3 regions of the Streptomyces sp. NPDC087906 genome follow, and region 2 is predicted to be linked to each of the others. Evidence: riboswitches for the same ligand, from Rfam matches in the RefSeq annotation. Region 2 holds a riboswitch; each other region holds the start of a gene.
What was found. Region 2 has a riboswitch for cobalamin ahead of ACZ63I_RS34565 (cobalamin biosynthesis protein). Riboswitches for the same ligand answer to the same signal wherever they lie in the genome.
Positions count from the first base shown of each region.

Region 1: it holds a riboswitch for cobalamin, as region 2 does, so the genes downstream of both, ACZ63I_RS16075 (ABC transporter substrate-binding protein) here and ACZ63I_RS34565 (cobalamin biosynthesis protein) in region 2, are expected to answer to the same signal.
Region 3: it holds a riboswitch for cobalamin, as region 2 does, so the genes downstream of both, metE (5-methyltetrahydropteroyltriglutamate--homocysteine S-methyltransferase) here and ACZ63I_RS34565 (cobalamin biosynthesis protein) in region 2, are expected to answer to the same signal.

Region 1 is NZ_JBVJLC010000004.1:530,295-533,558, reverse strand. It holds gene ACZ63I_RS16085 (amino acid permease) at 1-705, shown strand, start outside; gene ACZ63I_RS16080 (M67 family metallopeptidase) at 750-1,163, shown strand; cobalamin riboswitch at 1,155-1,287, shown strand; gene ACZ63I_RS16075 (ABC transporter substrate-binding protein) at 1,330-2,343, shown strand; gene ACZ63I_RS16070 (FecCD family ABC transporter permease) at 2,426-3,264, shown strand, end outside.
Region 2 is NZ_JBVJLC010000021.1:1,157-4,420, forward strand. It holds gene ACZ63I_RS34560 (cobyric acid synthase) at 1-522, opposite strand, end outside; gene ACZ63I_RS34565 (cobalamin biosynthesis protein) at 519-1,478, opposite strand; cobalamin riboswitch at 1,512-1,634, opposite strand; gene ACZ63I_RS34570 (hypothetical protein) at 1,746-1,943, opposite strand; gene ACZ63I_RS34575 (inorganic phosphate transporter) at 1,956-3,173, opposite strand.
Region 3 is NZ_JBVJLC010000005.1:165,551-168,814, reverse strand. It holds gene ACZ63I_RS16935 (putative quinol monooxygenase) at 65-382, shown strand; gene ACZ63I_RS16930 (alpha/beta hydrolase fold domain-containing protein) at 443-1,456, shown strand; cobalamin riboswitch at 1,548-1,767, shown strand; gene metE (5-methyltetrahydropteroyltriglutamate--homocysteine S-methyltransferase) at 1,930-3,264, shown strand, end outside.

The DNA.
Region 1 (3,264 bases), on a different contig from region 2:
CTCCCCAAGGCCATCAACACGCTGCCCTGGCGGATCATCATCTTCTACGTCGGCTCGCTGACCGTCCTGCTCGCCGTGGTCCGCTGGACCGAGTTCTCGGCCGGCACCAGCCCCTTCGTCTACGCCTTCGAGAAGATCGGCATCCCGCTCGCCGCCGGGATCGTCAACTTCGTCGTCCTCACGGCGGCCCTGTCGTCCTGCAACTCCGGCATGTACTCGACGGGCCGGATGCTGCGCGCCCTCGCCGCCAACAGCGAGGCGCCCAAGGCGTTCGGCAAGCTCAACTCGCGCCGCACACCCGCCTTCGGCATCAGCGTCTCCGTCGCCCTGATGGGCGTCGGCGTGATCCTCAACTACCTCGTCCCCGAGAAGGCGTTCGGGTACGTGACGTCCGTGGGCACCGCCGCCGGCATCTGGACCTGGATGATGATCCTCGCCAGCCACATCCGCTACCGGCGCGCCGTCGAAGCGGGCCGGCTGCCCGCCTCCGCCTTCCCCGCCCCCGGCGGCGCCGCGCTGAGCTGGGTCGCCCTCGTCTTCCTCGCCTTCGTCACCTGCCTGATCGCCTACGACCACGAAGCGCGCGTCTGCCTGTACGTGGGCGCCCTGTGGGCGGTGGGCCTGGTGGGCGGCTGGCGGCTCCTCAAGCGCCGCACCGCCACCGCCACCGAGGAAGAAGCGGGCGCCTACGCACCCGTCGAGTAGGGCCTCCCCGGTGGGCGGGCCCCCGGCCGTCCTATATTTCACTCATGCTGACCCTCACCCAGGCTCTGTACGACCAGATCGTCGCGCACGCACGGCGCGATCACCCCGACGAAGCCTGCGGCGTGGTCGCGGGACCCGAGGGCACCGACCGGCCCGAGCGGTTCATCCCCATGCTCAACGCGGCACGCTCGCCCACCTTCTACGAATTCGATTCGGCGGACCTGCTGAAGCTCTACCGCGACCTGGACGACCGCGACGAGACCCCGGTGATCGTCTACCACTCGCACACCGCGACCGAGGCGTACCCGTCCCGTACCGACATCAGCTACGCCAACGAGCCCGAGGCGCACTACGTGCTGGTCTCGACCGCCGACAGCGACGGCCTCGGCCCGTTCCAGTTCCGCTCCTACCGGATCGTGGACGGCAAGGTCACCGAAGAGGACGTCACGGTCGTCTGAGAGACTGACCGTCTGCCCGAGGCGGCAGGAGCCAGGAAGCCGGTGCGAGTCCGGCGCGGTCCCGCCACTGTGACCAAGCGATTGCGCTTGGCAGCCAGGAACTGACCTGCCGCCCTTCTTCCACCAGCCAGGGGACGCGGAAATCCCCCCGGAGGAGAGCTCAGCCATGCCGCCAGTCCCGCCCGCGCTCCGCCGCGCACTCATAGCCGCCGCACTGCCCGCCCTGCTCGTACCGCTCGCCGCGTGCGGCTCGACGGAAGAGCCCGGGGACAAGCCCGCGGCCGGCGCCGCGAAGGCGGCAGCCCCCGGCTTCCCTTACACCGTCACCAACTGCGGTGTGCGGACGACCTACCAGGCACCGCCCGAGCGCGTCGTCACCATGAACCAGCACGCCACCGAGGTGATGCTCGCCCTCGGCCTGCGGAAGTCGCTCGTCGGCACCGCCTATCTGGACGACACGATCTCGCCCGCCTACGCAGCCGCGTACAAGAGCGTGCCGGTCCTGGCCAAGGAGTACCCCTCCAAGGAGAAGCTGCTCGCCGCCGATCCCGACTTCGTCTACGGCGGCTACGCCAGCGCCTTCGACGCCAAGGACGGCCGCGCGCGCGACGACCTCAAGGGCGCGGGCATCGGCACCCGGCTCAACATCGAGAGCTGCACCAAGGGCGCCGTCACCATGGACGACGTCTACCAGGAGGTACGGGAGGTCGGCCGCACCTTCGGCGTCCCCGACCGGGCGGAGAAGTGGATCGCGCGGGCCCGCGCGACCGTCGCGGGCACGGCCGCCAAGCTGAAGGGCGTCAAGCCCGTCTCGGTCTTCGTCTACGACAGCGGCGACAAGACCGCCTTCACGGCGGGCGGCGCAGGCATCGGCAACGAACTCATCACCCGCGCGGGCGGCGCCAACGTCTTCGCCGACCTGGACAAGTCGTTCGGCGACGCCACCTGGGAGCAGGTCGTCGCCCGCAAGCCGCAGGCCGTCGTCATCTACGACTACGGCTCCACGACGGTCGCCCAGAAGGAGAAGCGGCTCACCGACGACCCGGTGCTCGCCGACGTCCCCGCGATCAGGAACAAGCGATTCGCCGTGATGCCGCTGTCCAGCGTCGTCCTCGGCGTACGCGCCCCCGACGCCGTCGCGAAACTCGCGGCCCAGCTCCACCCCGGAACCGTGAAGTAGCGCCGTGCCCCGCACCACCCCGGCAGGCACGCGAGGCATATCAGGCACGCCCGGCCCGCACGGCATACCCGGCCCGCGCGGCATGCCCGGCCCGCGCGGGCACCGGCGGCTGCGCTACCCGCTCGTGGTCGGCTGCCTCGTCGTCGCGCTCGCCGCCGCCGTCGTCGCGGGGCTCGCGCTCGGCTCCGTACGGATCGGGCCCGGCGACGTCGTCGCCGCCCTCACCGGGCGGGCCGAGCCGAGCCCGTACCGGACCATCGTCCTCGACGTACGGCTGCCCCGGGTACTGCTCGGCGCGATCGTCGGCGCGGGGCTCGCCGTCGTCGGGACGGTCCTCCAGGCGCTGGTGCGCAACAAGCTCGCCGACCCGTTCCTGCTCGGCATCTCCTCCGGCGCCTCGACCGGCGCCGTGGCCGTGCTCGTCCTCGGCATCGGCGGGGGAGTGACCACCACCGTCGCCATGCCGGCCGCCGCCTTCGCCGGGTCGCTCGTCGCGCTCGCCCTCGTCTACAGCCTCGCCCGCAGGGGCGGCGCCATGACCGGCGGCAGACTCGTCCTGGCCGGGGTGACCGTCTCGTACATCCTCTCCGCGCTCACCACCCTGCTGCTGGTCGTCGCCGCCCGGCCCGAGCAGTTCCAGGAGGCCCTGTACTGGACGCTCGGCGGTCTCGGCAGCGCCCGCTGGGGCACGCTCGTCCTGCCCGGCGTCGTGCTGGCCGCGGGGACGGCGCTGCTGATGACCCTGGCCCGGCCGCTCGACCTGCTGCTGGCGGGGGAGGAGGGCGCGAGCGTGCTCGGCCTGAACACCGGGGCGTTCCGGGCGGCCGTCTTCGTCGTCGCCTCGCTCGTGACCGGCGTCATGGTCGCGGCGAGCGGCGCCGTCGGCTTCATCGGACTGCTCGTACCGCACGCGGCCCGCGC
Region 2 (3,264 bases):
GAAGACCCCGCCCCTGTCGATGTCTCCGACGATCACGACCGGCAGCCGGGCGGCCCGCGCGATGCCCATGTTCACGATGTCGGTACGGCGCAGATTGATCTCGGCGGGACTGCCGGCGCCTTCGCAGATCACCGCGTCGTACGTGCTCCGCAGCTCCTCCAGGCAGTCCAGCACGGGCCGGAGCAGCTCGGCCTGCCGGCCGCCGTGGTAGCCGCGTGCGCTCAGCTCGCCCACCGGCCGCCCCATGAGGATCACTTGACTGGTGCGGTCGCCGCCCGGCTTCAGCAGCACCGGATTCATCAGCGCCGTCGGCTCGACCCTCGCGGCCTGTGCCTGCATCGCCTGGGCCCGGCCGATCTCCGCGCCCTCGCGTGTCACGAACGAGTTGAGCGACATGTTCTGGCCCTTGAAGGGCGCGACCTTCACCCCCTGGCGCACCAGCCACCGGCAGATTCCCGCCGTGACGACGCTCTTGCCCGCGTCGGACGTCGTGCCGGCGACCAGCAGCCCACCGCCCCTCATATCGACCCCCTCCTGGCCGCGAACCGGCCCACCGCGCAGACGCCGAGCGTGAGCCAGGTGACGCGCCGGGAGAGCCGTACCGCCCGTTCGATGTCGGCGACCTCGACAGGACGTCCCGCCGCCCCGTTCAGCACCGGCCGGTGCTCGACCCGGCCGCCGTACGCGAGGGTGCCGCCGAGCCGTACGCCCAGCGCACCGGCGAACGCCGCTTCCACCGGGCCCGCGTTGGGGCTCGGATGGCGGGCAGCGTCGGCGCGTACGGCCCGCAGCGCGCCGCGCGGGTCGCCGCCGCAGGCGGTCGCCAGCGCGGCGGTGAGCCGGGCCCCCGGCCAGCCGGCCAGGTCGTCGAGCCGGGCCGAGGCCCAGCCGAAGCGGCGGTAGGCGGCGGACTTGTGGCCGACCATCGCGTCGAGGGTGTTCACGGCGCGGAACCCGACCAGTCCCGGCACCCCGGCGACCGCGCCCCACACGAGCGCGCCCACCACGGCGTCGGAGGTGTTCTCCGCGACGGACTCGACCACGGCGCGTGCCATCTGCCGCTCGTCCAGGGCCTGCGGATCACGCCCGCAGAGCCGGGGGAGCAGCGTACGGGCCCGCTCGGTGTCCCCGGCGCTCAGCGCGGCCCCGACGGCGCGCGCCTCCCGGCCCAGGGAGGTGCCGCCCACGACCGCCCAGGTCGCTGCGGCGGTCAGTACGACGGACGCGGTGCGCCGGTCGCGTACGAGGCGGGTGGCGAGCGCGGCGGCGCCGGTGGCGCTCGCGACGCACACCGCCGTGTGCAGGGCGCCCCAGCCCCGGTGGTCGCGCCACAGGACGCGCTCGACGGCGCCCGCCGAGCGTCCGAAGGCGGCGACGGGGTGTCCCCGCCGGGGGTCGGCGAACAGCAGGTCGGCCAGGAGTCCGGCGGTGGCGCCGTAGGCGAAGACCCGCTCGGCGGCTGGACCGCGGCCAGGCATGGCGAAGTGTCCTCACTCAGGGTCCGCGCCCCGGCTCGACGTGAAGCGGCGGCGAGAGTTCCTGGCTCCTGGGCGTCGCGCTCTCCCAGTGACAGTGGCGGGACCGCGCCGGATTCGCACCGGCTTCCTCTGCTTGCCACCGCGGGACCGGCGCGAACCGGTCCCTTTCGGTCTCGGCAGTCCACCACGCTGCGAGAACAGCCGTCAACTCACCCTTGACCTGCGGTCGAGGGTGAGCGGGACGGTGCGGTGCGGGGCGGGGGCCGGTCAGGCGACGATGAGGAAGATCCCGTACGCGACGGCCGCCGCGCACAGGGCGAAGCAGGCGTACGCGCCGGACACGGCGGTCGCCGAGCCCTGCTTGGAGAGGCCGATGACCCCGAGGGTGAACAGGCCAACCAGCGCGACGGTGGCCACCAGGCTGACCCCGAAGACGGAGCCGAGAGCCGCCCAGTCGATTTCCATGCTGTTCCGTCCTTACGCCGTGGCCGAGGCCGCTGTGGTGGGAGCCGCCGCTGCGGGTGCGGCAGCGGGCGCCGGGATCGTGGCCGTCAGATCCTGCGGGAGTCCGACGGACACCGGAACCACGTCGTCCGCAGCGCCGACCACGTTCGTGGCGTCCACAGGCCGGCGGCGCGAGGCGCGCCAGATCCCCGCCGACACCAGGACGAGCAGCGCGGCGACGACGGCGACGCCCCAGGGGCCCCGTCCGGTCAGGAACTCGGCGCCCGCCGCCACCAGACCCGCGGCGGGCAGGGTCAGACACCACGCGACGGCCATCCGGGTCGCGGTGGACCAGTGGACCACCCCGCCCTTGCGGCCGAGCCCCGCGCCCATCACGGCACCGGAGCACGCCTGTGTCGTGGAGAGCGAGAAACCGAGGTGGGAGGAGGCGAGGATGACGGTCGCCGCGCTGGTCTGGGCCGCGAAGCCCTGCTGCGGCTTGAGGGTGGTGAGGCCGGTGCCCATGGTGCGGATGATGCGCCAGCCGCCGAGGTAGGTGCCGAGCGCGATGGCCGTGCCCGCCGACACGATGACCCACAGCGGCGGGTTGGACCCGGGCGCCAGCACACCGCCGGTGACCAGGGCGAGGGTGATCACACCCATCGTCTTCTGCGCGTCGTTGGTGCCGTGGGCGAGGGAGACGAGAGCGGCGGAGGCGATCTGCCCCGCCCGGTACCCCTTGGCGGTGTCCTTCTCGTCGGTGTGCCGGCCGATCCGGTACGTCAGCCGGGTGGCGGCCGTCGCCGCCAGCCCCGCGACGACCGGCGCGGCGAGGGCCGGGATGAGCACCTTGGTGACGACGACCCCGCCGTTGACCCCCGACGTACCGACGGACATCAGGGTGGCGCCGATCAGACCTCCGAAGAGGGCGTGCGAGGAGCTGGACGGCAGGCCCAGCAGCCAGGTGAAGAGATTCCACAGGATGGCGCCGACGAGTGCGGCGAAGATGACTTCGGTCCTGATGCCCTGTTCGTTGATGAGGCCGCCGGAGATGGTCTTGGCGACCTCGACCGACAGGAAGGCGCCGACGAGATTGAGGGCGGCGGACATGGCCACCGCGATCTTTGGCTGGAGAGCGCCGGTCGAGATGGTCGTCGCCATCGCGTTGGCGGTGTCGTGGAAACCGTTCGTGAAATCGAACACGAGAGCCGTCGCGATCACGATCGCGAGCAGCAGCGTGAGGTGCTCCATGCGGTTCAGGCAATCGAATCAGAGTGAACGGAAGATGAACTAGGCCGGTATTTGAGGTGTCTCTGTCCCGGGTGGACCGCAAGGCGGGCCG
Region 3 (3,264 bases), on a different contig from region 2:
CGTTTCCGCAGGTCAAGCGCGTTCAATGGAATTACACATTCCAACAACGCGGAAGAAGACCACCATGAATGCCACGTACGGTTTCAACGCCACCCTGACCGCCAAGCCCGGAGCGGGTGGCCAGTTGGTCGACCTGCTGCTGACCGGTCTGGACGAAGGCAGCCCCGGCGCCAGCGAGTACTGCGTCGTCTATCTCGTCTCCCGCTCCGCCTCCGACCCGGACGTCGTCCATGTCACGGAGGGCTGGACCAGCGAGGAGGACCACCACCGGGTCTTCTCCGGTGAGGCCGCGCAGGCCATCGTGGCGCGGATCGGCGGGCTGCTGGCCGAGGAGTCCGCCTACACGGACTACGTCCCGGTGCGCGGCAAGGCCGCGTTCTGACCCGTAGCCACCGCCCGCGCCCTGTGCCCTCCCCCCCCGTGCCCTACGAAAGGCCCCGCCATGACCACCGCACGCCCTGAGCTGGACCCCGAACTGCGTCGCCTGCTGGCCGACATGCCCCTCATGTCCGAGCTGAGTCCGGAGATACTCGCGCAGGTACGCCCCTTCTCCTCGGCGCCCGTCGAACCCCTCCTTGCCGACCGGCAGGTCGACCGGCGGGAGGTCACCGTGCCCGCCAAGGACGGCACCCCGATCCGGCTCTCGGTCTTCAGCCCCGCGAGTGGTGATCACCCCTCCGCCGCGCCCTGTGTCTACTGGATGCACGGCGGCGGGATGGTCATGGGGGACCGCTTCTCGCAGATCGACATCCCGCTGGAGTGGCTCGACGCGCTCGGCGCCGTCGTGGTTTCCGTCGACTACCGGCTCGCACCCGAGGCCACCGGGACGACGCTGGTCGACGACTGCTACGAAGGGCTGCTCTGGACCGTCGGGCACGCCGCCGAACTGGGCGTCGACCCCGCCAGGATCGTCGTCGCGGGGGCCAGCGCCGGCGGCGGCCTCGCCGCAGGTGTCGCCCTGCTGGCGCGCGACCTCGGCACCCCGGCCCTCGCCGGCCAGGCCCTGATCGGTCCCATGCTCGACCACCGCAACACCTCCGTCTCCAGCCGCCAGTACTCCGGTGTCCCCGGCGTCTGGACCGGCGAGATGAACGCGTTCGGCTGGCGCTGCGTCCTCGGCGATCTCACCGGCGCTGACGTCTCCCCGTACGTCTCACCCGCCCTGGCGGACGACCTCTCGGGGCTGCCGACCACCTATATCGACACCGGCTCCGCCGAGGTCTTCCGCGACGAGGACGCCGCCTACGCCGCCGGGATCTGGGCGGCAGGGGGTCAGGCCGAACTGCATGTCTGGGCGGGTGGCTTCCACGGATTCGACGCGCTGTACCCGCAGGCCGACCTCTCGGCCACGGCCCGCCGGACCCGTACCGACTGGCTCACCCGCGTCCTGGCCCCGGACGGGGCACCGGACAGGGCCCCGGACGGGGCCCCGGTGACGGACCAGGCCATGGACTAGGGCACGGCCGAGGACACGGACCAGGCCACCCGAGCGTGCCCGACCCCGGCCCGGATCACGGGCAAGGGTGCGCGCGGGCCGTTCTTCCCTCTAGGCTGGTCGTGCGACTGGTTGGCCCTGTCCGCCAGAGAGGGCTTCGTAAGAGGGAACCCGGTGAGAATCCGGGACTGCCCCGCAGCGGTGAGTGGGAACGACCGCCGTCATACGCACTGGACCCGGCCGGGTCTGGGAAGCGACGGCCATTAGGTGTCCCGTGACCTTCACGAGACGAGCCCGCGAGTCCGAAGACCTGCCCGTCGCCCGTGCGCGACCGATCGCGCGCGGACATCCCGGTGACCTCGTGGGCGGGTCGGCGTACACATCGAGCGGTACTCGCGGCGGCGCAGCCTCGCGGGCCGCCCGGTCGGTCCGTCCCTTCGCGTCCGCGGTCCCGTCCCCGGGACACCAGGACACATCTCGCGAAGGAGAGTTCCGTGACAGCGAAGCCCGCAGCCGCGGCAGCACGCGCCACCGTCCACGGCTACCCCCGCCAGGGTCGCAACCGTGAACTGAAGAAGGCAGTCGAGGGGTACTGGAAGGGCCGCGTCAGCGCCGACGCCCTCCGGGAGACCGCGGCAGGTCTGCGCCGTTCGAACTGGCAGCAGTTGGCCGAGGCCGGTATCCACGAGGTGCCGTCCGGTGACTTCTCGTACTACGACCATGTTCTGGACACCAGCGTCATGGTCGGCGCTGTCCCCGAGCGGCACCGCGCGGCGGTCGAAGCCGACGCGCTCGACGGGTACTTCGCGATGGCCCGGGGCAACCAGGACATCGCCCCGCTAGAAATGACCAAGTGGTTCGACACGAACTACCACTACCTCGTGCCCGAGCTGGGCCCGGACACCGTCTTCACGGCCGACTCCGGCAAGCAGGTCACCGAGCTGGCGGAGGCCGTCGCGCTCGGTCACACCGCACGCCCGGTCCTCGTAGGCCCTCTCACGTACCTGCTGCTCGCCAAGCCCGCGCCCGGCGTCGCCGCCGACTTCGAGCCGCTGACCCTGCTGGACCGGCTGCTGCCGGTGTACGCCGAGGTGCTGGCCGATCTGCGGGCGGCCGGCGCCGAGTGGGTGCAGCTCGACGAGCCCGCGCTGGTCCAGGACCGCACCCCCGCCGAGCTGGCCGCCGCCGCCCGCGCCTACCGCGACCTGGGAGCCGCGACCGACCGGCCGAAGCTGCTCGTCGCCTCGTACTTCGGACGGCTCGGCGAGGCGCTGCCGGTCCTGGCCAAGGCGCCGGTCGAAGGACTCGCCCTCGACTTCACCGAGTCGGGCGCCGCCAACCTCGATGACCTCGCAGCCGCCGGCGGACTGCCCGGCAAGCGGCTGGTCGCCGGCGTCGTCAACGGCCGCAACATCTGGATCAACGACTACGAGAAGTCGCTGGCCACACTCGGCACGCTCCTCGGTCTCGCCGACCGGGTCGACGTCTCGTCGTCCTGCTCGCTCCTGCACGTACCGCTGGACGCCGACGCCGAACGCGACATCGATCCGCAGATCGTCCGCTGGCTCGCGTTCGCCCGGCAGAAGACCCAGGAGATCGCCGTCCTGGCGCGCGCCCTCGCGCAGGGCACTGACACCATCGCGGCCGAACTCGCCTCCAACCGCGCCGATCTGGCCTCGCGTGCCGGGTCCGCACTGACCAGCGACCCCGCCGTGCGGGCCCGTACCGCTGCCATCACCGACGCCGACGGGCGGCGCTCGCAGCCGTACCCCGAGCGGACCCTCACCCAGCGCGCGCACCTCGGGCTCCCGCTGCTGCCGACCACGACC